3 regions of the Geobacillus lituanicus genome follow, and region 3 is predicted to be linked to each of the others. Evidence: predicted binding sites of a transcription regulator. Region 3 holds the regulator's gene; each other region holds the start of a gene.
What was found. The regulator CtsR, encoded in region 3, represses protease genes until heat stress. The targets are predictions, from matches to a motif close to ATGGTCAATAAAGGTCAAACA.
Positions count from the first base shown of each region.

Region 1: the regulator CtsR is predicted to act here: its motif matches at 1,545-1,565, upstream of clpB (ATP-dependent chaperone ClpB).
Region 2: the regulator CtsR is predicted to act here: its motif matches at 1,492-1,512, upstream of ACR1UW_RS06400 (ATP-dependent Clp protease ATP-binding subunit).

Region 1 covers NZ_CP194773.1:1,113,321-1,117,358, reverse strand. Annotated here, with positions in the region: gene clpB (ATP-dependent chaperone ClpB) at 1-1,533, opposite strand, end outside; gene ACR1UW_RS05605 (YjzC family protein) at 1,641-1,820, opposite strand; gene argF (ornithine carbamoyltransferase) at 2,011-2,949, opposite strand; gene carB (carbamoyl phosphate synthase large subunit) at 2,946-4,038, opposite strand, start outside.
Region 2 covers NZ_CP194773.1:1,267,129-1,271,166, reverse strand. Annotated here, with positions in the region: gene ACR1UW_RS06410 (YkvI family membrane protein) at 1-406, opposite strand, end outside; gene ACR1UW_RS06405 (FixH family protein) at 567-1,313, opposite strand; gene ACR1UW_RS06400 (ATP-dependent Clp protease ATP-binding subunit) at 1,581-3,716, shown strand; partial or broken gene ACR1UW_RS06395 (IS701 family transposase) at 3,985-4,038, shown strand, end outside.
Region 3 covers NZ_CP194773.1:480,731-484,768, reverse strand. Annotated here, with positions in the region: gene mcsB (protein-arginine kinase McsB) at 1-623, opposite strand, end outside; gene mcsA (protein-arginine kinase activator protein McsA) at 628-1,176, opposite strand; gene ctsR (transcriptional regulator CtsR) at 1,191-1,652, opposite strand; rRNA gene rrf (5S ribosomal RNA) at 1,943-2,059, opposite strand; rRNA gene ACR1UW_RS02350 (23S ribosomal RNA) at 2,258-4,038, opposite strand, start outside.

The DNA.
Region 1 (4,038 bases), 630 kb from region 3:
CTTTTCCAACTGCGGAATGCGGCCATGGCGAAGCTCCGCCGCCTTGTTTAAATCATACTCGTTTTCCGCCTCTTCCAGTTCGCGTTTTGCCCGCTCGAGCGCCTCGCGCAAACGGCGGACGCGGTCAAGCGCCTCTTTTTCTTTTTGCCATTGCGCTTTCATGGCGTTCGCCTTTTCACGCAAATCGGCAAGTTCTTTTTGCAATGCCGCAAGCCGCTCGCGGCTCGCTTCATCCGTTTCTTTGCTTAAGGCCGCCTCTTCAATTTCCAGCTGCATGACGCGGCGCATCACTTCGTCCAGCTCCGACGGCATCGATTCCATTTCCGTCCGGATCGTCGCGCACGCTTCATCGACCAAATCGATCGCTTTGTCAGGCAAAAAGCGGTCAGAGATGTAACGGTCGGACAAAACGGCGGCCGCGACGAGCGCGCGATCGTGGATTTTCACTCCATGGTGCACTTCATACCGTTCTTTCAATCCGCGCAAAATCGAAATCGTGTCCTCGACACTCGGCTCTTGGACAAGCACTTGTTGGAAGCGGCGCTCGAGCGCCGGGTCTTTTTCGATGTATTGCCGGTACTCATCAAGCGTCGTCGCCCCGATGCAGCGCAACTCGCCGCGGGCAAGCATCGGCTTGAGCATATTGCCGGCGTCAATCGCCCCTTCCGCTCTGCCGGCGCCGACGATCGTATGCAGCTCGTCAATGAACAATATGATGCGGCCGTCGCTTTTTTTGATTTCGTTTAACACCGCTTTCAGCCGTTCTTCAAATTCACCGCGAAACTTTGCTCCGGCGACGAGCGCGCTCATATCAAGAGCGAAAATCGTTTTGTCTTTCAGCCCTTCCGGGACGTCTTTGCGCACGATGCGTTGAGCGAGCCCTTCGACAATAGCGGTCTTCCCGACGCCCGGCTCGCCGATCAACACCGGGTTGTTTTTCGTCTTCCGCGACAAAATGCGGATGATGCGGCGAATTTCACTGTCGCGGCCGATGACCGGGTCGATTTTTCCCGCTTTCGCTTCCGCGACAAGGTCGCGCCCGTATTTTGCCAACGCTTCATAGGTTGCTTCCGGATGTGGACTCGTCACGCGTTGATTCCCCCTTACGTTTCTCACTGCCGCTAATAGTGCTTCCTTCGTCAGTCCAAACGACGCCAGCTGCCGAGCGACCGGCTCGGCGCCATGAGGCAACGCGAGCAGCACATGTTCGACCGATATGTACTCGTCTTGCATTCGCTTCGCTTCGTTTTCCGCCTCCTCAAGCAGCCGCGCTAAGGCGGGCGCAACATACAGCTGCCCGTCCGCCCCATGCACTTCAGGCTTTTGGCGAAGCTGGCTGCGAAGCCAGTCAGCGGCCTTTTCCTTGTCGGCGCCGGAAAGCTCCACGAGCCGCGGCGCCAGGCCGCCTTCTTGTTCGAGCAGCGCAATCAGGAGATGCTCGACATCAAGCTGTTGATGATGTCGTTCTTTGGCGAGCGACTGCGCCGCCATCAGCGCCTCTTGCAGTTTTTCCGTCAAACGGCTTGCGTCCATGCCGTTCCCTCCATTTGACCTTCTTTGACCATAAATCATTATAGCCGATCGCGAAGCACACGGCAAATCAAAAGCCACTCCATACTTGGAATGGCTTTTGTTGTACTTCACGGTTTGCGCAAATACGTCCAATGCCGATTATGGTTCGACGTTTCCGGGAACGTATCGCCGGCTTTCAGTTTCAGCTTTTTCGGGTGTTTTACATTGTCGCCCGTTTCGCCGATTTCAATGTACACGCCGTTGTTCGGCGCTTTATCCCCTGGTTTGAAATGGCGCGGTTGGCCCATTTGTTTCATCCCCCTTGCTTCGATTGCATTTGTTAGCATTCCCGGTTTTGCCGCTGTTCATAAGAAGGGAAATGATGGGGCCGCCGCACACGGAGCGTCAAGCCTTCACAATAAAAACGTTTTTTCTCATGAAAATCCTTTTCCTTGCAAAGAACAAAAAAGGAACTCCCGAAACGGGAATTCCTTTTTCCTATAGGATCGACACTAAAATCGCTTTTTGGGCATGAAGCCGGTTGCCGGCCTGCTCAAATACGACCGAGTTCGGGCCGTCCATGACGCCGGCCGTCACTTCTTCGCCGCGGTGGGCCGGCAGACAATGCAAAAAGAGATAATCCGGTTTTGCCGCTTTGACGAGCTCTTCGTTGACTTGATACGGCTGAAACACTTGCAGCCGCTCAGCACTTTCGCTTTCTTGGCCCATGCTCGTCCAGACATCCGTATAAATCGCATCCGCCCCCGCCACCGCCACAAGCGGGTCGTGCGTCACCGTGACGGCGGCGCCTGTCTGTTCACCGATTCGGCACGCCGCCTCGACATATTCTTTCTTTGGCTCATAGCCCGGCGGACAGGCGATGGCGACATCCATGCCGACTTTCGCCGCGGCCACAAGCAAGGCGTTGGCGACGTTGTTCCCGTCGCCGACATAGGCGAGCTTGACGCCTTGGAACGTTTTCTTCACTTCATAAATCGTCAGCAAATCCGCCAACGCCTGGCACGGATGATCGTCGTCCGTCAGGCCGTTGATGACCGGAACGGACGCATATTCGGCCAACTCCTCGACTTTTTGATGGGCAAATGTGCGAATCATAATGACATCGACGTATTGCGACAAGACGCGGGCCGTATCGGCGATCGTTTCGCCGCGGCCAAGCTGCAAATCGTTTCCGTTTAAATACATCGCCTGGCCGCCAAGCTGAATCATGCCGACTTCAAACGACACGCGCGTGCGCGTTGACGGCTTTTCAAAAATCATCGCCATTGTTTTCCCGGAAAGCGGCGTATACGATACACCGGCTTTTTGTTTCGCTTTTAAATCAGTTGCTAACGCCAGCAAGTCCAAAATTTCTTCTGTCGAGAAATCAAGAAGCGTTAAAAAATCTCTCCCTTTTAATGACATCACTGCATTCATGCGATCACCGCCTGTTCTGCCTGTTTTTTCTTTTCCAACCAGCCATGGATCGGCTGCACATCAAGATGATCGACATCGAGCGCCTGCAAGAAGAGCTTCAATGTCTCACGTTCCGTGAAGACGAGCAATTGTCGGGACAACGCAGTCATTCGTTTGTTCGCTTCGCCTTCCTCTTTGCCCAAGTCGATCACCGCGAGCGCCGTGTCGCGCTTCACCCAATCGGCAAACGGGACATCAGCGACGATGGTCAGCTGTTTCGCCGTCATCTCTGCCTCCAGCTCGGCGTCGATGTTGCCAATGACATAGACCTCGTTCGCGTTCGCTTTCTTTTGCAAATACGGATAAAACGCTTTATACGCCGCTTCCTCCTTCGTTGCGGCGATGCTGATGCCTTCGCCGGTCGATTTCATCTCTGGCCCAACCACCGGGTCAACCCCCGGCAGCTTATGGGTCGAAAAGACCGGATACTTTAACACGGCGTACGGCATGACCGCCAAGCCGCGCGCTTTTTCGTCCACGATGTCGACAAGCGATTTCCCAAGCAATAATTTTGTCGCAATTTGCGCCAGCGGCACGCCGGTCGTTTTGCTGACGATCGGCACCGTCCGGCTCGCGCGCGGGTTCACTTCCAGGACATATACATTGCCGTCCGCAATGACATATTGAATGTTCATAATTCCTTTAAAGCCGAGTTTTTTCGCAATCCGGCCCGCATAGTCGATGATTTTCGCTTTTTCTTCGTCTGTGAGCGTCTGCGCCGGCAGCCAAGCATAGCTGTCACCGGAGTGGACGCCGGCTTTTTCGACGTGTTCAATGATGACCGGCAGCACGATGTCTGTTCCATCCGTCACGATGTCCGCTTCTGCCTCTTTCCCGTCCAAATACGCATCAATCAAAATCGGATAGGTCAACTCGCCTTGCTCGATCAAAGCAGCGAGCTGCGCCTCGCTATGGACGATAAACATGCCGCGGCCCCCGATGACATACGACGGACGAAGCAGCACCGGGCAGCCGATCTCAGCCGCTTTGGCGGCGAGCTCCTCGGCGTTGTTCGCCATCAAGCCCGGTACGTGCGGGATGTCAAGCTCC
Region 2 (4,038 bases), 790 kb from region 3:
AAAGCGCCAACCCGAGCGTCAGCGCGACGCCTGCCTGCCGTGTCCAGCCGAGCTGCTCTTCAAACACCGCCCCCGCCCCCGCGATCATCACCGCCGTCACCCCTGCGATCATCACCGTCATCACGAGCGTCACAAACGGGCTCAACATGTTCCCGAACAAATAGCGATTCAACTCATCATAGGACGCAGCTCCAATTCGGCGCGCCATCACCATGAGCCGCGCGCCTCCCCATATAAACAAACAACCGCTGATGATGATGCCCACCGTTCCAGCCGTCCCATAACGAGTGAAAAATTCCATAATCTCTCTTCCGGTCGCAAATCCTGCCCCAATCACCGTTCCAACGTAAACAGCAGCGATTTGCCACGCCTCCGACCACTCGTGTCTCTTGCCCAAATCCTCCATCTCCCTCTCTTGTCCGTTGCTTTTCCATATATATGTATATGTCCGGCATGGACAAGAAAGACGACAGAACGAAAAAAGAAGGCATCCGAGACAAGATGCCTTCTCACACACCGCAAACTCTCTTCATTAATATGGCATGCGATGTGAAATCGCGTTTCCATCAATGAACTGTCACGTGTTCGACTTGATGTTCGTGCAGCCCGCCGCTTCCTTCGACGTGCACTTTCACCGAATACGTTCCTTTGTTGGCAAACGTGGCCATGGCTTCGTACTCGCCGTTTCCTTTTTCCTTTGCATCGACAAATTCATGCTTATTGTCCGCCTGCCACATTTCAAAACGAACGGTCGCACCTGTCAACGGCTTCCCATCTTTGGAGAGGCGGACGGTCAACGCCGCCGGTTTTCCGGCTTCGAACGAACGGGACGACAGCGAAATGGCGACGGCGCCATGATGGTGTTCTTCAGCACTGCCTTGGGAATTTTCGCGCGCACCGTCAGCCGTCGCCGCCTGTTCCGGGCTGCCGGCGACAATATCTTTCTTCGGCATGTTATGCATGTCGCGCGCCGTCACATGGGCGACCACCGAATATGTTCCCGCTTCGGTGAACGTTTTTTCCACCGAGTATCGGCCGTCGCCGTCATGCTTCGCTTCAAGCATTTCCCGCTCGTCGCTTCCATGCTTCCATACTTCAAACTTGACTTCGTTCGCATCGTCTACTTTTTCGCCGCCGTACGTCACGACGCAGGCGAGCTTCGTCGGTTTGTTCAAATCGATATGATCCGGCGCATCGATTTTCACGTCAAGCACGGCCGGCGTCTCGGCTTGCTTGTTGTGATTTGTACAAGCAGCCATGATCATCATCCCCAAAAGTACAACAGCAAACGCGAAACCAACCTGTCTTCTCATCTTCACCTTTCTCCTTTTTCCTTCAAATTCATGATCATCATGAGCACCAAAGACGGAGTCTTTTCCGCCTCTTTTTCTGTTTTTCACTTTATCATAGCTTTGCCGCACCTACATTAGTATTCACCATTTTTTCAAAAACATTTCATCGTTATTACAATTTTTTTGTACAAAACACTTGAAAGTCAAAAAAGGTCAAAGTATAATAAAGCCAGAAAGTCAAAGAAAGTCAAAGTCAAATCCCAAATAAGAGAAAAGGGGGTATGTCTCATGCTATGCCAAGCATGCCAACAACGTGAAGCAACAGTGTTTGTCAACTTGCAATGGAACGGGGAAAAACAACAACTTCACCTGTGCCATGAATGCTATGAAAAGCAAAAACAACAACTGTCCATTCCGATGAACTTCGGCTTTTCACCGTTTTCCTTTGATGACTTCTTTACTAGCCCGTTCACAGCCGCCAACGCCGGAATGAGCGCGCCGAAAACGATGGCGAAGCGCCCGCAAAGCCATGGCGGTGGATTTTTGGATCAATTCGGCCGCAACTTGACGCAAATGGCGAAAGCGGGCTTGATCGATCCGGTCATCGGCCGCGACAAAGAAATCGCCCGCGTGATCGAAATTTTAAACCGCCGCAACAAAAACAACCCGGTGTTGATCGGGGAGCCGGGTGTCGGGAAAACAGCCATCGTTGAAGGGCTCGCGCTGAAAATCGCCGAAGGGCAAGTGCCGGAAAAACTATTGAACAAAGACGTGTACTTGCTTGACGTGGCGTCGCTTGTCGCCAACACCGGCATCCGCGGTCAATTTGAAGAGCGGATGAAACGGCTCATCGCCGAATTGCAAGAGCGGAAAAACATCATCTTGTTCATTGACGAAATCCACCTGCTCGTCGGCGCTGGCGCCGCTGAAGGCTCGATGGACGCCGGCAATATTTTAAAACCGGCGCTCGCCCGCGGGGAACTGCAAGTCGTTGGGGCGACGACGCTCAAAGAATACCGGCAAATTGAAAAAGACGCGGCTCTTGAGCGCCGCTTCCAACCGGTCATCGTCCACGAGCCGACCGTTGAGGAAGCGATCGTCATCTTAAAAGGCATCCAGCCGAAATACGAACAATTCCACCATGTCCGCTATACGGATGAAGCGATCGAAGCGTGCGTGAAACTGTCGCACCGCTACATTCAAGACCGCTTCCTCCCGGACAAGGCGATCGACTTGCTTGACGAGGCCGGCTCGAAAGCGAACTTGCGCCTCGGCCCGACGGATGAAAAGCAGCTGCAAGAGCGGTTGATGCAAATCGCGAAAGAAAAAGAACAAGCGGCGAAAGAAGAAAACTACGAATTGGCAGCGAAACTGCGCGATGAAGAGCTGAAGCTCGAAAAACAACTCGAGCAAGGCGTCAACCAAGAACGCCCTGTCGTCGATGCCGCCGACATCGAACAAATCATCGCCGAGAAAACCGGCATCCCCGTCGGCAAGCTGCAAGCCGATGAAAAAGAAAAAATGAAACATCTCGAAGAACACTTGGCGAAAAAAGTGATCGGCCAAGCGGAAGCGGTGAAAAAAGTCGCGAAAGCCATTCGCCGCAGCCGCGCCGGCTTGAAAGCGAAACACCGCCCGATCGGTTCGTTCCTGTTTGTCGGCCCGACCGGCGTCGGGAAAACGGAGCTCGCCAAAACGCTCGCCGAGGAGCTGTTTGGCACAAAAGACGCCATGATTCGCCTCGATATGAGCGAATACATGGAGAAACATTCCGTCTCGAAGCTGATCGGTTCGCCGCCGGGCTATGTCGGCTTTGAAGAAGCCGGCCAGCTGACGGAAAAAGTGCGCCGCAACCCGTACAGCATCATCTTGCTTGACGAGATTGAAAAGGCGCACCCGGATGTACAGCACATCTTCCTGCAAATTTTGGAAGACGGCCGCCTAACCGACAGCCAAGGCCGCACCGTCAGCTTCAAAGACACGGTCATCATCGCGACAAGCAACGCCGGTGCGACCGACAAAAAAATCACCGTCGGCTTTGAAAAAGAGGGCAACGGGCAAACAAGCGTCCTTGACTCTTTGAGCGCCTACTTCAAGCCGGAATTTTTGAACCGCTTCGACGCCATCATCGAGTTCAAGCCGCTCGAAAAAGCACACTTGCTTGAGATCGTCGACTTAATGCTCGCTGACGTCAAAGCAGCGATGCGCGAACAAGGCATCGAACTCGAAGTGACCGAAGCGGCGAAAGAAAAACTGGCCGAACTCGGCTACCATCCGGCCTTTGGCGCCCGCCCGCTCCGCCGCGTCATCCAAGAGCATGTCGAAGACAACATCGCCGACTGCCTGCTTGACGCGGATCAATCGGTGCGTGCGATCCGTATCGATGTCAAGGACAATGCCATTGTGGCGAAAATCGAATCATAACTTACAACAGAGGATCCGCCGAACATCAATTTTGCTTTCGGCGGATCTTTCTTTCCAATGGACCGTTTATCAAACCGATTTTTCACCTCGATTCAGTCAAGCACACTTTTAGTGAAGGGGTGAATATTTTATAAAATAATTTTTTTGGAACTGTAGATGAGCAAATTCACTGACATAAATTGACAACTAAACAAAAAAGGAGACATGAACCCGATTCCTTGGTTAGAATAGATGTACCACCAACTATCCACAAGGAGGTTCATGTCTCATGAATAGATTAGCACATCACCAAGGAATCCACAAGTTTTTCTTCACGCTGGGG
Region 3 (4,038 bases):
CGGACGACGAGTCCCAACTGGTTGATGGCAGGGATGATGCGGTTGATCTGCTGCGTCAGCACCAGCGCCGGAAGATGCATCATCACCGACGCCCGCAACCCTGTTCCGACGTTCGTCGGACAGCTCGTTAAGTAACCAAGCCGTTCATCGAACGCATAGTTGACATGCCCTTCAATCCAATCATCCAACTCGCTCGCCGCCTCAAGCGCCTCGGCAAGCTGAAGCCCTGGAAACAGACACTGAATGCGGATATGGTCTTCCTCGTTGATCATAATGCTGATTTCCTCATTTTCCGAAAGCAGGCAGGCGCCAAACGGCGAATCTTCAGCCAAATGCGGGCTGATTAAGTGCTTTTCCACCAATACCCGTTTTTCAATCGGTTGAAGCTCCGACATTTTCAACAGTTCAAACCGTCCCGCTTCCCCATACGGACGATGGACGAACGCGCGCTCAAACAAGGCAACGATTTGTTTCGCCTCTTCGCTGCTAAACAGCGTTGGGAAACGAAAATCAACAATATTGCGCGCCAGCCGGATGCGGCTGCTCAACACGATGTCCGAATTCGGCCCCTCCTGGCTCATCCAAGCGCTGACCGCTGTGTTGAAAAACTTTCCAAATGACATACCGCTACATCTCCCCCTCTCCACGTCGGCGAAGTTCGTCCTCTAACGAACGAATCTGGTCGCGCACCTCGGCCGCCCGCTCAAATTCCTCGCGGGCAACTAATTCCTGAAGCTTTTGTTTCAACGTGGCCAGCTGCTTCCGCAAATGGAGGACGCCGCCTTTTCGCTTCGGAATTTTCCCTGAATGAGCAGTATTTCCGCTATGAAGCCGTTTTAAAATCGGCGGAAGGTAACGGGCAAACGTCCGATAGCAGTCGGCGCAACCGAACCGCCCAATTTGCGTAAACTGGTGGTATGTCATTTGGCACGTCTCGCATTGAAGCAAATCCGGATTCGGGAACGCATTGGCCGTCACTTCTTTCATCGGAGCTTGAAAGTTGAGAAGCCCCGCTAACAAATTGTTGAGCGGAAAGTCGTCATGGCCATAGAGCATAAACGTATGACCATGTTCTTTGGCGCATTGCTCGCAAAGGTGAAATTCCGTTTTTTCCCCGTTGACTATTTTCGTAAAATGCATCGTCGCCGGGCGTTGCTTGCATTCTTGGCAAATCAATGCCTCCCCCTCCCCTACTTATACTTTAGCGACGTCAGCATCGCCTTTAACATGCGCGCCCGCAGTTCATCCCGCTCGGGCAAATCGATATATAAAACGGAGCGATCCATCACGCTCAACATCATTTTCGCTTCCCGCTCCGAAATCACCTTTTCTTCCATAAGTCGTTTTATCACATCTTCGGCGCTCGACTGGCTGATGCGGTGGCCGATCAGCTCGAGCAACTGGTCAATCAGCTGCGCCTCGCTTTTCGTCTTTACTTTCATAATGCGGATATAGCCGCCGCCACCGCGCTTGCTTTCAACAATATATCCGCGCTCGAGCGTGAATCTCGTGTTGATGACATAGTTGATTTGCGAGGGAACACATTGGAATTTATTAGCAATTTCACTTCGTTTAATTTCAACGATGTCTTGGTCGCTCATATTGAGTACTTGCTTCAAATATTGCTCGATAATGTCGGAAATGTTTGGCACTCTACCTCCCACCTTCCTCACAACCAAGCTGCTTGGCGGTCAAGCTGCTCCCTGTCCAATAATAAACGGGCATTCCTTGGGAGGAAGCATCACCGCCATCTTGTTGACTTTGACTATATTTGACCTTACTTTTACTATACAATGTATGACGAAAAATTGCAAGGGTTACCGAAACAAGGGAGACTATCTATAGAATATCCGTTTTTTCGCCCAGTAAAACGCTTCTCGGTCAGATAAACGAAAAAGCACGCTTTTTCTCCTAATGAAGAAAAAGGCGTGCTTTCTGCTTAGCCTAGCAGCGACCTACTCTTGCAGGGGCGCTGGCCCCAACTACCATCGGCGCTGGAGGGCTTAACTTCCGTGTTCGGGATGGGAACGGGTGTTTCCCCTCCGCTATCACCACTAGGCCATATGAGGTTGTCAGGAATTCGTTCCCTGAAAACTAGATAACCGTTTCGGGAAGAAGCCGCGGCGCTTTCACTTTTCATTGTCTAGCTCCGGCTCGCCGCCGCTCGGGGTCAAATAACCTTCCCCCTCGGGGTGCTAGCACCCCTGCGGGTGAAGAACATTTGCCCGTCGCGGCGAACCGCTCGCCTCCGCTTTTCTTGGTTAAGCCCTCGATCGATTAGTATCCGTCAGCTCCACGTGTCGCCACGCTTCCACCTCGGACCTATCGACCTCGTCATCTTCGAGGGATCTTACCCGCCTGACGCGGTGGGAAATCTCATCTTGAGGGGGGCTTCACGCTTAGATGCTTTCAGCGCTTATCCCGTCCGCACATAGCTACCCAGCGGTGCCCCTGGCGGGACAACTGGTACACCAGCGGTGCGTCCATCCCGGTCCTCTCGTACTAAGGACAGCTCCTCTCAAATTTCCTGCGCCCGCGACGGATAGGGACCGAACTGTCTCACGACGTTCTGAACCCAGCTCGCGTACCGCTTTAATGGGCGAACAGCCCAACCCTTGGGACCGACTACAGCCCCAGGATGCGATGAGCCGACATCGAGGTGCCAAACCTCCCCGTCGATGTGGACTCTTGGGGGAGATCAGCCTGTTATCCCCGGGGTAGCTTTTATCCGTTGAGCGATGGCCCTTCCATGCGGAACCACCGGATCACTAAGCCCGACTTTCGTCCCTGCTCGACCTGTCCGTCTCGCAGTCAAGCTCCCTTGTGCCTTTGCACTCTCCGAATGATTTCCAACCATTCTGAGGGAACCTTTGGGCGCCTCCGTTACCTTTTGGGAGGCGACCGCCCCAGTCAAACTGCCCACCTGACACTGTCTCCCACCCCGCTAAGGGGTGCGGGTTAGAATTTCAATACCGCCAGGGTGGTATCCCACCGCCGCCTCCACCGAAGCTGGCGCTCCGGCTTCCCAGGCTCCCACCTATCCTGTACAAGCGATACCAAAATTCCATATCAGGCTGCAGTAAAGCTCCACGGGGTCTTTCCGTCCTGTCGCGGGTAACCTGCATCTTCACAGGTAGTATAATTTCACCGGGTCTCTCGTTGAGACAGCGCCCAAGTCGTTACACCTTTCGTGCGGGTCGGAACTTACCCGACAAGGAATTTCGCTACCTTAGGACCGTTATAGTTACGGCCGCCGTTTACTGGGGCTTCGGTTCGCACCTTCGCTTCCGCTAAGCGCTCCCCTTAACCTTCCAGCACCGGGCAGGTGTCAGCCCCTATACGTCGCCTTTCGGCTTCGCAGAGACCTGTGTTTTTGATAAACAGTCGCTTGGGCCTTTTCACTGCGGCTCGTTCGGGCTCTTCACCCAAACGAGCACCCCTTCTCCCGAAGTTACGGGGTCATTTTGCCGAGTTCCTTAACGAGAGTTCTCCCGCGCGCCTTAGGATTCTCTCCTCGCCTACCTGTGTCGGTTTGCGGTACGGGCACCTCTTCCCTCGCTAGAGGCTTTTCTTGGCAGTGTGAAATCGGGGACTTCCGGATCAATCCGTCGCCATCACCGCTTGGCCTTACAATCCGCGGATTTGCCTACGGATCAGCCTTGCGGCTTGGACAGGCTCTTCCAGCCGCCTGCTCGCCCTATCCTCCTGCGTCCCCCCATCGCTCAAACGGGAAGGAGGTGGTACAGGAATCTCAACCTGTTGTCCATCACCTACGCCTTTCGGCCTCGGCTTAGGTCCCGACTAACCCTGAGCGGACGAACCTTCCTCAGGAACCCTTAGGCTTTCGGCGCAGAGGATTCTCACCTCTGTTTTCGCTACTCATACCGGCATTCTCACTTCTAAGCGCTCCACCAGTCCTTCCGGTCTGGCTTCAACGCCCTTAGAACGCTCCCCTACCGATGACCAACGGTCATCCCGCAGCTTCGGCGGCACGTTTAGCCCCGGTACATTTTCGGCGCAGAGTCACTCGACCAGTGA